One region of the Streptomyces sp. NPDC096132 genome, then DNA from elsewhere that is predicted to be linked to it. Evidence: riboswitches for the same ligand, from Rfam matches in the RefSeq annotation. Region 1 holds a riboswitch; the other holds the start of a gene.

Region 1 (5,165 bases):
GGCACAGCCCCGACTTGAGGTTGACGAGGTAGTTGAGTTTCACCCGTCGGCCGAACCAGTGCCGGCGCACCTTCCCGGCCGCGGCCACCACGTCCAGCACGTCGTCGTCGGAAGTGGCGAGGACGGCCAGCGCTTCCTCGCGGGTCGGCAGCTCGCGCCGAAGCCCCTTGTCCACCAGCGTGTTCAGCAGGTCCATGAGAGCCGATCCTGTCCTACCGACCCGCCTCGGGCCAAGGTAGGGATCACACAACACACCCGGTTCGACGTGTGGGTATTGCCACACCGTGGGTAGCGATTGCTGCCGCTAGTGTCTGTCCGCTACCTACAAAAGCACCGGAGGACCCATGGCGTTCGGCTGGATCGACGAACAGGCGGAACTGCGCCGCCGGGCCGGACTCGTACGGACGCTGCGCCCCCGCCCGTCCGACTCTCCGCTGCTCGATCTCGCGAGCAACGACTACCTGGGCCTGTCCCGGCACCCGGAGATCACGGAGGGCGCCGCGGCGGCCGCGCGGACCTGGGGCGGCGGCGCGACCGGCTCGCGGCTGGTCACCGGCACCACCGAACTGCACACCGAGCTCGAGCGCGAGCTCGCCGACTTCTGCGGGGTGGAGGCGGCCCTGGTCTTCTCCTCGGGGTACGCCGCCAACCTCGCCGCGGTCACCGCGCTGGCCCCGCACGGCTCCCTGATCGTCTCCGACGCGGGCAACCACGCCTCGCTCATCGACGGCTGCCGGCTGGCCCGGGGCACCACCCAGGTCGTCGCGCACGCCGACCTGGACGCCGTGCGCAAGGCCCTCGGCACGCACGACGGCCCGGCCGTGGCGGTCTCCGACACGGTCTTCTCGGTCGACGGCGACGCCGCCCCGCTGGCCGGACTCGCGGCCGCCTGCCGGGAGCACGGCGCCGGGCTCGTGGTGGACGACGCCCATGGGCTGGGTGTGCTCGGCGACGGCGGGCGCGGTGCCCCGTACGCGGCGGGTCTCGCGGGCGCCGAGGACGTCGTCGTCACGGTGACGCTGTCGAAGTCGCTCGGCAGCCAGGGCGGGGCCGTGCTGGGTCCCGCGCGCGTGATCGACCATCTGGTCAACGCGGCCCGGACGTTCATCTTCGACACCGGACTGGCCCCGGCGGCGGCGGGCGCGGCACTGGCCGCGCTGAGGCTGCTGCGCAGGGAGCCGCAGCGGGCGGCGCGCGCGCGTGCGGTGGCGGCCGAGCTGCACTCCCGGCTGACGGCCGAGGGCCTGGAAGCGGTACGTCCGGACGCCGCGGTCGTCTCCGTGCGTGCGCCGTCCCCGGAGGGGGCCGTGCGATGGGCGGCGGACTGCCGGTCGGCAGGGCTGGCCGTGGGCTGCTTCCGTCCTCCCTCCGTGCCCGACGGCATCTCGCGCCTCAGGCTGACCGCCCGCGCGGACCTCTCCGGGGCCGAGCTGGAACGCGCTGTACGGGTGATCGGGGAGACACGACCATGAGTCGGCGTGACACGGCCGTGGGTCGCCCCTGATGGCGGATGACGGTGATCAGGCGACGGTGTTCGACGCCGTGGTCAGCGGAACGCGGCCGTGAATCCCGACCAGCTCTCGGGGGAGAAGAGCAGGGCGGGCCCGGACGGGTCCTTGGAGTCGCGTACGGCGAGCAGCCCGGCCCAGGGCCCGGAGGCCGGCCGGGCCGTTTCCACGCAGTTGTTCGCTCCCGTGCTGTAGCTGCTGCGCAGCCACCGCACCTCCGGGAGAGCGTGGGGATCGGTGCTGCGGGGTACGTTCCGAGGCAGTGCAGACATGGTGCCTCCCTACGCGCCGTCAGCTATCGCGGCGATGTATTCCAGTGTTTCCTCGGGCGAAAGGGCATGGGCCCGAAGGGCGTTGAAGGCCTCGGTGTAGGCCTCGAGGTCTTCTTTCCGTTCGAGATAGAGGCTACTCGTCAAGTGGTCGAGAACAACCACGTCCAGATCGGAACCGCTCGAAAATGAGAAGATAACGAAAGGGCCGGTCACTCCGATATGGGCGCCGGCCGCGAACGGCAGGACCTGCAAGCGCACTTGGGGCAGCCGGGCCGCCTCCGTCAGCCGAAGAAGCTGACGGGCCATGACCTCGGGGCCGCCCACCTCCCGCCGCAGCACCGCCTCGTCCAGCACCGCGCTCAGCCGCAGCGGCGGCTGCCTGCGCAGGACGTCCTGGCGGGCGATCCGCACCTCCACCAGCGTGTCCAGCTGGTCCTCGTCCGCGCCCTCCACCGCCGCCCGGGTCACGGCGCGCGCGTACTCGGGCGTCTGCAGCAGTCCCGGGACCACGGTCGTCTCCAGCGTGCGCATCGCTCCGGCCTGCGACTCCAGGCTGATGAAGTCCCGGTAGGCGGCCGGCAGGACCCCGCGGTAGGCGTGCCACCAGTGGTCCCGGCCGCCGCTCTCCTCCGAGCCGGCCAACGCCAGCATCAGCTCCCGCAGTTGCGGGTCGGTCACCCCGTAGGCGTCGAGAAGTAACCGTACATCGGCCGGTTTCGTACCACTGGTGCCGGTCTCGATGCGGCTCACCTTGGACTGGTGCCAGCCGACGAGCCGGGCCGCCTCACCGCTGGTGAGCCCCGCCCGGGCGCGCAGACTGCGCAGTTCGGCGCCCAGCTTCCGGCGGCGCACCGCGGGACCGTGCTGCATGGGCTCCTCCTTACTCCTCGGGGGCCGTCCAAAAACGCTCTGCCGTGGCAGAGTTCACCGCATTGGGCGACAGATATATGCATATCTTGGTGGATCGCCACCCGTGACCGGCGCGGTAATGGCAGTCTGGCGAAGAAGCACCAGTCCGGGACCGTACTCGAACCATCCGCAGCGTGTCGGACTCCGGTCCCGTGGGAAAGGGACGAGGTCGCCATGGCAGACCATCTGGAAGCATCCGTCACTCTGCCGAGCGATCCCGCCTCGGTCTCCACGGCCCGCGGCTTCGTGGCCGGCACCCTCGTCGAATGGGGTCTGCCGGCGGACAGCGAGGCGGCCGACACCATCCGGCTGATCGTTTCCGAACTCGCCACCAACGCCGTACAGCACACCTTCGGGCAGTCACCCACCTTCACGGTGTCCCTGGTCCTCGACCGTGACGAACGCCTGCTGATCGGCGTCACCGACAGCCACCCGCGCTTCCCCAAACGACTGCCGGCCGCCGTCCAGCAGGACAACGGCCGAGGCCTGGTGATCATTCGCTGGCTGACCGCCGAGTACGGCGGCAAGCTCAGAGTCCGCCCCACGCGCGAGGGCGGCAAGACGGTCACGGTCGAGCTGCCGTGGACCGTCCCGGCGGAGCCGGTGGCCGGGGCCCTGACCACCCCACCGGCGGGAGAGCTCCCGGGCCGGTGACGACGCGTCAGGGACGCCGTCACCGCCCGGGAGGACAACGGGGGTCAGCGGACCCGGCCGTACCAGACGCTCTTGGTCCAGATCTTCTGCAGCTTCACCACGTCACCGGTCTTCGGCGAGTGCCAGATCTTGCCCTTACCCGCGTAGATCCCGACGTGGTACACGTACGACCCCGAGTGGAAGAACACGAGGTCGCCGGCCTTGCGGTTGGAGGCCGAGATGTGGCGGGTCTTGTTGTACTGCTGCGCCGCCGTACGCGGCAGGGTCTTGCCCGCCTTCTTGTACGAGTACAGCGTGAGACCCGAGCAGTCGAACCTCTTCGGTCCGGTGGCCCCGTACTTGTACGGGGAGCCCTTCTTGGAGGCCGCGACCTGAAGTGCCTTCGTCGCCGGGGTGGCGGCCGCCGCGTCGGAGGCGACCCCGGGGATCACGATCGAGCCGCCCACGGCGGCGATGGCGAAGGCCGAGGCCGTACCGGCCCGGGCCATGAGCGACGGGACACGATTGAGCGCAGTCATGCGCAACCCTTCGTCAACCGCCTGTGAAGGATGACCTGTCGGATTCGGGCTGACAAAGGTGCCCGGCCGCTCGCGCGGCTTCACCCCAAGGGCTGCTCGACCCGGTCATGGCGTGACCGTTCCGGCGACCCGTCGTGCTTGGGTCCTCCACTCCTGCCGATGCACTTCTGTCGACCGGTCAATCCGGGCAGCGGCAGGACTCGGCGTCCGCCCGGACCGCCCCGCCGCTTGTGGCGGGGACTTGTCGTCAGACACGGATCTTGACTCACCGTTGACCAAAAATCCCAACGCAACCGGGGATTTGTGGGGTTACTCACCACTCACCCGTTCGGGTGGACACCCTGATGGGCGATCAGGAGTCAAGGGTGCCAAAGACCCCCCGACCTGCGCCGCTACCCCTTGAGCCGCCCCGGGAAACGGCGCCTTCGGCACAATGCGCGCGCTCGCAAAAGGAGCCGCCGCTCCGCCGAACGGGGGTAACCCGTCTGGTGCGTTTCAACTCCGGCCCGGACGTCGCGTTCGTGACGCGGGCGCTCAGGGCCGGACGACCGTGGGTCAACTGTCGGAGAGCGGAGGCACCGTGACGCGCGCCGTACGGCGCTCCCCGTCCAGCACGCGCAGCGCCCGCGCGAGGGTCGGCGCGTGCAGCTCGCTCTCGCCCCGCTGGTGCATCAGCGTCAGCGCGTCGCGCAGCTCCGCCGCCCTCGCCACCAGCGCCTGGGCGGCCCTCAGCCCGCGGTACGTGTCCCCGTGATGCGCGGGGTTGATCCGCCCGAGCAGGTCCACCACGTCCAGATAACGGTCGATCAGCTCGGCCTCGGCGCGGGTGAGCGCGGGCAGCGGCGGCAGCTCGGGAGGCAGCATCGGCGGCTCACCGCCCACCGCGTCCGCCGGACAGGTCCCGGCGGCTGGGGACGACCCCGTCGATCAGGCCGTACTCCACGGCCCCGGGCGCCGTCAGGATCAGGTCGCGCTCGATGTCCGCGGTCACCTGTCCGGGGCTGCGGCCGGTGTGCCGTACGAGCATCTCCTCCAGCAGGTCCCGGGTGCGGGCCAGCTCATCGGCCTGGATGGCCAGGTCGCTGGCCTGCCCCTCGACCGGTTCGGGCAGCGCCGGCTGCTGGATCACCATCCGGGCGCCCGGCAGCGCGAACCGCTTGCCGGGGGCGCCCGCCGCCAGCAGCACCGCCGCGGACGAGCCGGCCTGGCCCAGGCAGGTCGTCTCCACGTCACAGGTGACGTACCGGATCGTGTCGTAGAGCGCGGTCATCGCGCTGAACGAGCCGCCGGGAGAGTTGATGTAG
Region 2 (5,165 bases), on a different contig from region 1:
GCGCCGCCACGGCGACGGCCAGCCACGCGGCCACCGCGACCCACAGCAGCACCTCCCCGGGCCCCTTGAGGCCCGGGATGCGGACGGCCGCGGCGACGGAGAGCATCGCCGCCGCCGTCACCCCCATCGGGAACACCGTCGCCCATCGCCGGACGTCGTAGCGCAGGCGCGGCCGGAACACCTCGGCGGCGAGCAGTACGGCGTACCAGCACAGCGAGAGCACGAGCAGCGCGACGGTCATCGCGCGCAGGGCGCCCCTGTCGTCGGCGTTCCACAGATACAGCTCCCCGCGGTCGGCGGCGATGAGCCTCGCCCCCGCGAACGCCGAGACGGCGAGTGCCCCGCCCGCGATCCACTGGTCGCCGGCGCCCTCGGTCACCTGCCGCCAGTCGAACAGGGCCAGCATCAGCACGTAGAGCACCAGCCCCAGCCAGAACAGCGCCAGCGCCGTGTACGCCGGCCACGTCATCGCCTCCGCCTTGGCGAGCGTCGCGCCCAGCACCGCGAGCCCCTGGGTGGCCACACAGCACAGGAACACGTCCCCGGGCATCCGCCGTCCCCGGTGCCCCGCGAGATGCCGTACGACCTGCCGTGCGACGCCCGTCAGCAGCACCGGCCACAGCACGGCCGACAGGGCCAGCGACGCCCACGCGAGGGACTGCCAGCCGAGCGCCGAGACCCGTGTGCCGAGGACGGTCGTGGCGGCCACGGCGGTCAGTCCGGCCGGCGTGCCCGCCTCCGCGAGCCACCGCTCGCGCTCCCGCACCAGGCGTACGACGAAGTCCGCGCCCAGCGCCACCCAGGCGGCGCCGGCCAGCGCCAGCGCGACGCGGGACAACGTCTCGTATCCCGCCAGGTGCAGTCCGACGGACAGGATGCCGGTCGCCAGAACGGCGGCCCCGGCCGCCGGCGGACGCTGCGCCCACCAGGCGCGAAGGGAGGAGGAGCCGGGCATGGGGCCGATGCTAAGGAGTGCGGAGCGGCTTGCGCGGGGGCACACGCGCGCGTGGCTGCAAAAAACGGCGCACGCGCGCGTAGTCGCACAAAACGCCTCACGCGCGCGTGCCTCGGTCTGGCCGCGGTACGCCTGCCGCTGTGACTGCCTCAGGCCGGGCGAACCACGCTGTGGATGCCCGACTCTCCGTCGTAGTAGATCGACTCCTCGCGGACGTACGCGCCCGGCTTCGGGGCGTGGATCATCATGCCGTTGCCGATGTAGATGCCGACGTGGCTGACGTCGTCGTAGAAGAAGACCAGGTCGCCGGGCTGGGCGTCGGCGAGGGAGGCGGTGGTGCCGGCGTTCACCTGGTCGTAGGTGGTGCGCGGGAGGGTGACGCCCGCGGCCTTCCAGGCGGCCTGGGTGAGGCCGGAGCAGTCGTAGGAGTCGGGGCCGGTGGCGCCCCAGACGTACGGCTTGCCGATCTGCGCGCGGGCGAAGGCGAGCGCCTTCTCGGCCTTGGTGGCGTACGACGAGTCCGTGCCGGACGACGAGGAGCCGGTCGTCTCGGAGGTGTCGGCGCTCTGCTGCTGGGCGGCCGCTTCGGCGGCCTGCTGCTGGGCGAGCTCCGCCGCCTTGCGCGCGGCCTCCTCCTGCTTCCGCTTCTCGATCGCCGCCAGCCGCGCCTTCTCCTGGGCCGTCAGCTGCGACAGCAGCTCGCGCGCGTCGCCGAGCTTCTGCTGGACCGTGGCCTTGGCGGTCTTCAGATCGCTCTGCGTGTCGGTGAGCGCCGAGAGGCTCTCGGTGGCCTCCTGCCGCTTCTTCATCGTCGCCGACTGCTCGGTGAAGTAGTCGTCGACCGCGCCCTTCTGGCGGTCGGTCAGCCGGCTCATCAGCTGCGTCTGGTCGAAGTAGTCCTGCGGGGAGTCGGCCAGCAGGAAGGTCGCCGTGTCGGGGGCGGAGGCGCCGGTGCGGTACTGGGCCGCGGCGAAGGAACCCAGCTCCTCCCGTGCCTCGTTGAGCTTCTGGGTGCGCTGGGCGACGTCGTCGAGGAGCGTGTCGACGCGCTTGCGCTGCTTGGTCGTCTTCTCCTTGGCGGCGTTGTACTTCTCGGTCGCCGACTCCGCCTGGCGGTAGAGGTCGTCGACCTTCTTCTCGACCTCCTCCAGGCTCGGCTTGCCGTCGTCGGCGGGGGCGGCGTTGGCCGACTGGGAGAGCAGGGCCACGGACGTGAGGGCGGCGGTGGCGAGGGCGGGCGTGCGTATGCCTGCCACGCGGGTGCCCGGGAAGCGCGGCTTGCGGTGCTGCGACGCCAAGGGAGGCGACTCCTTCCATCGTCCGCCTACCGGGTTAGCTGTCGGGTTCGGGCGGATGGTTCGGAAGGGCGCCCTACGGCCCTGCCCCACTGGGCGGTCGGGCCGATTCACCCCGGGGAATCGGTGGGTCCCCGGCTCCGGCTGCCGCACAAGGGCGCACCGGACTCGGCGGAGGCCGCGCGGCCCGGCGAGGTTCGCCGGTGGGGATCCGTGGAGGCCTGCCCGGCACGGTAGCCAACTCGTGTGGCCCCTGTGAAGGTTGATGGGCGATATGCCCGATACATTTTCGTTACCTTGAGCAAAGCTCATCCATGGGATCACATGCTGTGATACGGCCGCCTCGGAAGGTGAGGGTGGGCATGTTTCCCGGGACGGCTCCGCGTTGTCAGTGGGGCACCCTAGACTCGGAGAGCGATGAGCAGCCTCTTTGACGACAGCTTCCTGGCGGACCTCCAGGGCCCTCGCGGCCACGACGAGGAGCCCCCGCCGCCGCCCGAGGACGATCACGCTCCGGAGTCGGTTCCGGACGATCTGTTCGGCGGGAAGTTCGACGTGCCCCCGGACCGCGATGCCTACTACCGCGACGGCGCCCCGCGCCCGGCGATCGACGCGGCGGCGCTCCTGGAGGGGCTCAACGACAACCAGCGCGCGGCCGTCGTCCACGCCGGTACCCCCCTGCTCATCGTCGCCGGCGCCGGCTCCGGCAAGACCCGCGTGCTCACCCACCGCATCGCCCACCTCCTCGCCGAGCGGAACGTGCATCCGGGCCAGATCCTCGCGATCACCTTCACCAACAAGGCCGCGGGCGAGATGAAGGAGCGCGTCGAGCAGCTCGTCGGCCCGCGCGCCAACGCGATGTGGGTGATGACCTTCCACAGCGCGTGCGTGCGCATCCTGCGCCGCGAGAGCAAGAAGCTGGGCTTCACGTCCTCCTTCTCGATCTACGACGCCGCCGACTCCAAGCGCCTGATGGCCCTGGTCTGCCGCGACCTGGACCTCGACCCCAAGCGCTTCCCGCCGAAGTCCTTCAGCGCCAAGATCAGCAACCTGAAGAACGAGCTGATCGACGAGGAGGACTTCGCCGCCCAGGCCGCCGACGGCTTCGAGAAGACCCTCGCCCAGGCCTACGCGATGTACCAGTCCCGGCTGCGCGAGGCGAACGCCCTCGACTTCGACGACCTGATCATGACGACGGTCAACCTGCTGCGCGCGTTCCCGGACGTCGCCGAGCACTACCGCCGCCGCTTCCGTCATGTCCTCGTCGACGAGTACCAGGACACCAACCACGCCCAGTACGCCCTGGTCAGGGAGCTGGTCGGCACCTTTGAGCACCCGGTCGACGTACCCCCCAGCGAGTACGACGTGCCGCCCGCCGAGCTGTGCGTCGTGGGTGACGCCGACCAGTCGATCTACGCCTTCCGGGGCGCGACGATCCGCAACATCCTCCAGTTCGAGGAGGACTACCCGGACGCGACGACGATCCTGCTCGAGCAGAACTACCGCTCCACGCAGACGATCCTCTCCGCCGCCAACGCGGTCATCGAGCGCAACGAGTCCCGCCGCCCCAAGAACCTGTGGACCAACGCGGGCGCGGGCGCGCGCATCACCGGCTATGTCGCCGACACCGAGCACGACGAGGCCCAGTTCGTCGCCGACGAGATAGACCGACTGACCGACGCGAGCGACGCGAAGGCCGGTGACGTCGCCGTCTTCTACCGCACCAACGCCCAGTCCCGTGTCTTCGAAGAGGTCTTCATCCGCGTCGGCCTGCCCTACAAGGTCGTCGGCGGCGTCCGCTTCTACGAGCGCAAGGAGGTCCGGGACGTCCTGGCCTACCTGCGGGTCATCGCCAACCCGGAGGACTCCGTCCCGCTGCGCCGCATCCTCAACGTCCCCAAGCGCGGCATCGGCGACCGCGCGGAGGCGATGATCGACGCCCTCTCCCAGCGGGAGAAGATCAGCTTCCCGCAGGCGCTGAAGCGCGTCGACGAGGCGTACGGCATGGCCGCGCGGTCGACGAACGCCGTGAAGCGGTTCAACGCCCTGATGGAGGAGCTCCGTACGATCGTCGAGTCCGGCGCAGGCCCCGCGACCGTCCTGGAGGCCGTGCTGGAACGCACCGGCTACCTCGCCGAGTTGCAGGCCTCCACCGACCCGCAGGACGAGACCCGTATCGAGAACCTCCAGGAACTCGCCGCCGTGGCACTGGAGTTCGAGCAGGAGGCCGGCGAGGGAGAGGGTGCGGCCCCCGTCGGGCTCGCCGCCTTCCTGGAGCGGGTCGCGCTCGTCGCGGACTCCGACCAGATCCCCGACGAGGACGAGGAGGGCTCCGGCGTCATCACCCTGATGACCCTGCACACCGCCAAGGGCCTGGAGTTCCCGGTCGTCTTCCTCACCGGCATGGAGGACGGCGTGTTCCCGCACATGCGCGCCCTCGGCCAGACCAAGGAGCTGGAGGAGGAGCGCCGCCTGGCCTACGTCGGCATCACACGCGCGCGGGAGCGGCTCTACCTCACGCGGTCCGCGATGCGCAGCGCCTGGGGGCAGCCGTCGTACAACCCGCCGTCCCGGTTCCTGGAGGAGATCCCGCCCACGCATGTGGACTGGAAGCGGACGGGGGCGACCGCGCCTGTGTCCTCCGGTCCGGTCTCCGCCGTCGCCGCCTCGCTGTCCTCGTCCCGCTCGCGTTCCTCGGCCGCCGGCGCGTCCGGTTTCGCGACCCGCCGGGGCGCGGCGGAGAAGCCGGTGGTCGCGCTGGCCGTCGGCGACCGCGTCACCCACGACCAGTTCGGGCTCGGCACGGTCGTCGGCGTGAAGGGGACGGGCGCGAACGCGGAGGCGACGATCGACTTCGGGGACGCCAAGCCGAAGCGGCTGCTGCTGCGGTACGCGCCGGTGGAGAAGCTCTGAGA

The links. Region 1 has a riboswitch for cyclic di-AMP ahead of ACIRF9_RS37410 (C40 family peptidase). Riboswitches for the same ligand answer to the same signal wherever they lie in the genome.
Region 2: it holds a riboswitch for cyclic di-AMP, as region 1 does, so the genes downstream of both, ACIRF9_RS14200 (NlpC/P60 family protein) here and ACIRF9_RS37410 (C40 family peptidase) in region 1, are expected to answer to the same signal.

What each region holds. Positions count from the first base shown of each region.
Region 1 covers NZ_JBIWGA010000021.1:14,388-19,552, reverse strand. Annotated here, with positions in the region: gene bioB (biotin synthase BioB) at 1-196, opposite strand, end outside; gene ACIRF9_RS37430 (8-amino-7-oxononanoate synthase) at 345-1,472, shown strand; gene ACIRF9_RS37425 (DUF397 domain-containing protein) at 1,547-1,780, opposite strand; gene ACIRF9_RS37420 (helix-turn-helix domain-containing protein) at 1,790-2,650, opposite strand; gene ACIRF9_RS37415 (ATP-binding protein) at 2,864-3,343, shown strand; gene ACIRF9_RS37410 (C40 family peptidase) at 3,388-3,861, opposite strand; cyclic di-AMP (ydaO/yuaA leader) riboswitch at 3,865-4,067, opposite strand; gene ACIRF9_RS37405 (hypothetical protein) at 4,417-4,725, opposite strand; gene ACIRF9_RS37400 (ATP-dependent Clp protease proteolytic subunit) at 4,733-5,165, opposite strand, start outside.
Region 2 covers NZ_JBIWGA010000005.1:227,376-232,540, forward strand. Annotated here, with positions in the region: gene ACIRF9_RS14195 (tellurite resistance/C4-dicarboxylate transporter family protein) at 1-955, opposite strand, end outside; gene ACIRF9_RS14200 (NlpC/P60 family protein) at 1,105-2,253, opposite strand; cyclic di-AMP (ydaO/yuaA leader) riboswitch at 2,261-2,434, opposite strand; gene pcrA (DNA helicase PcrA) at 2,668-5,163, shown strand.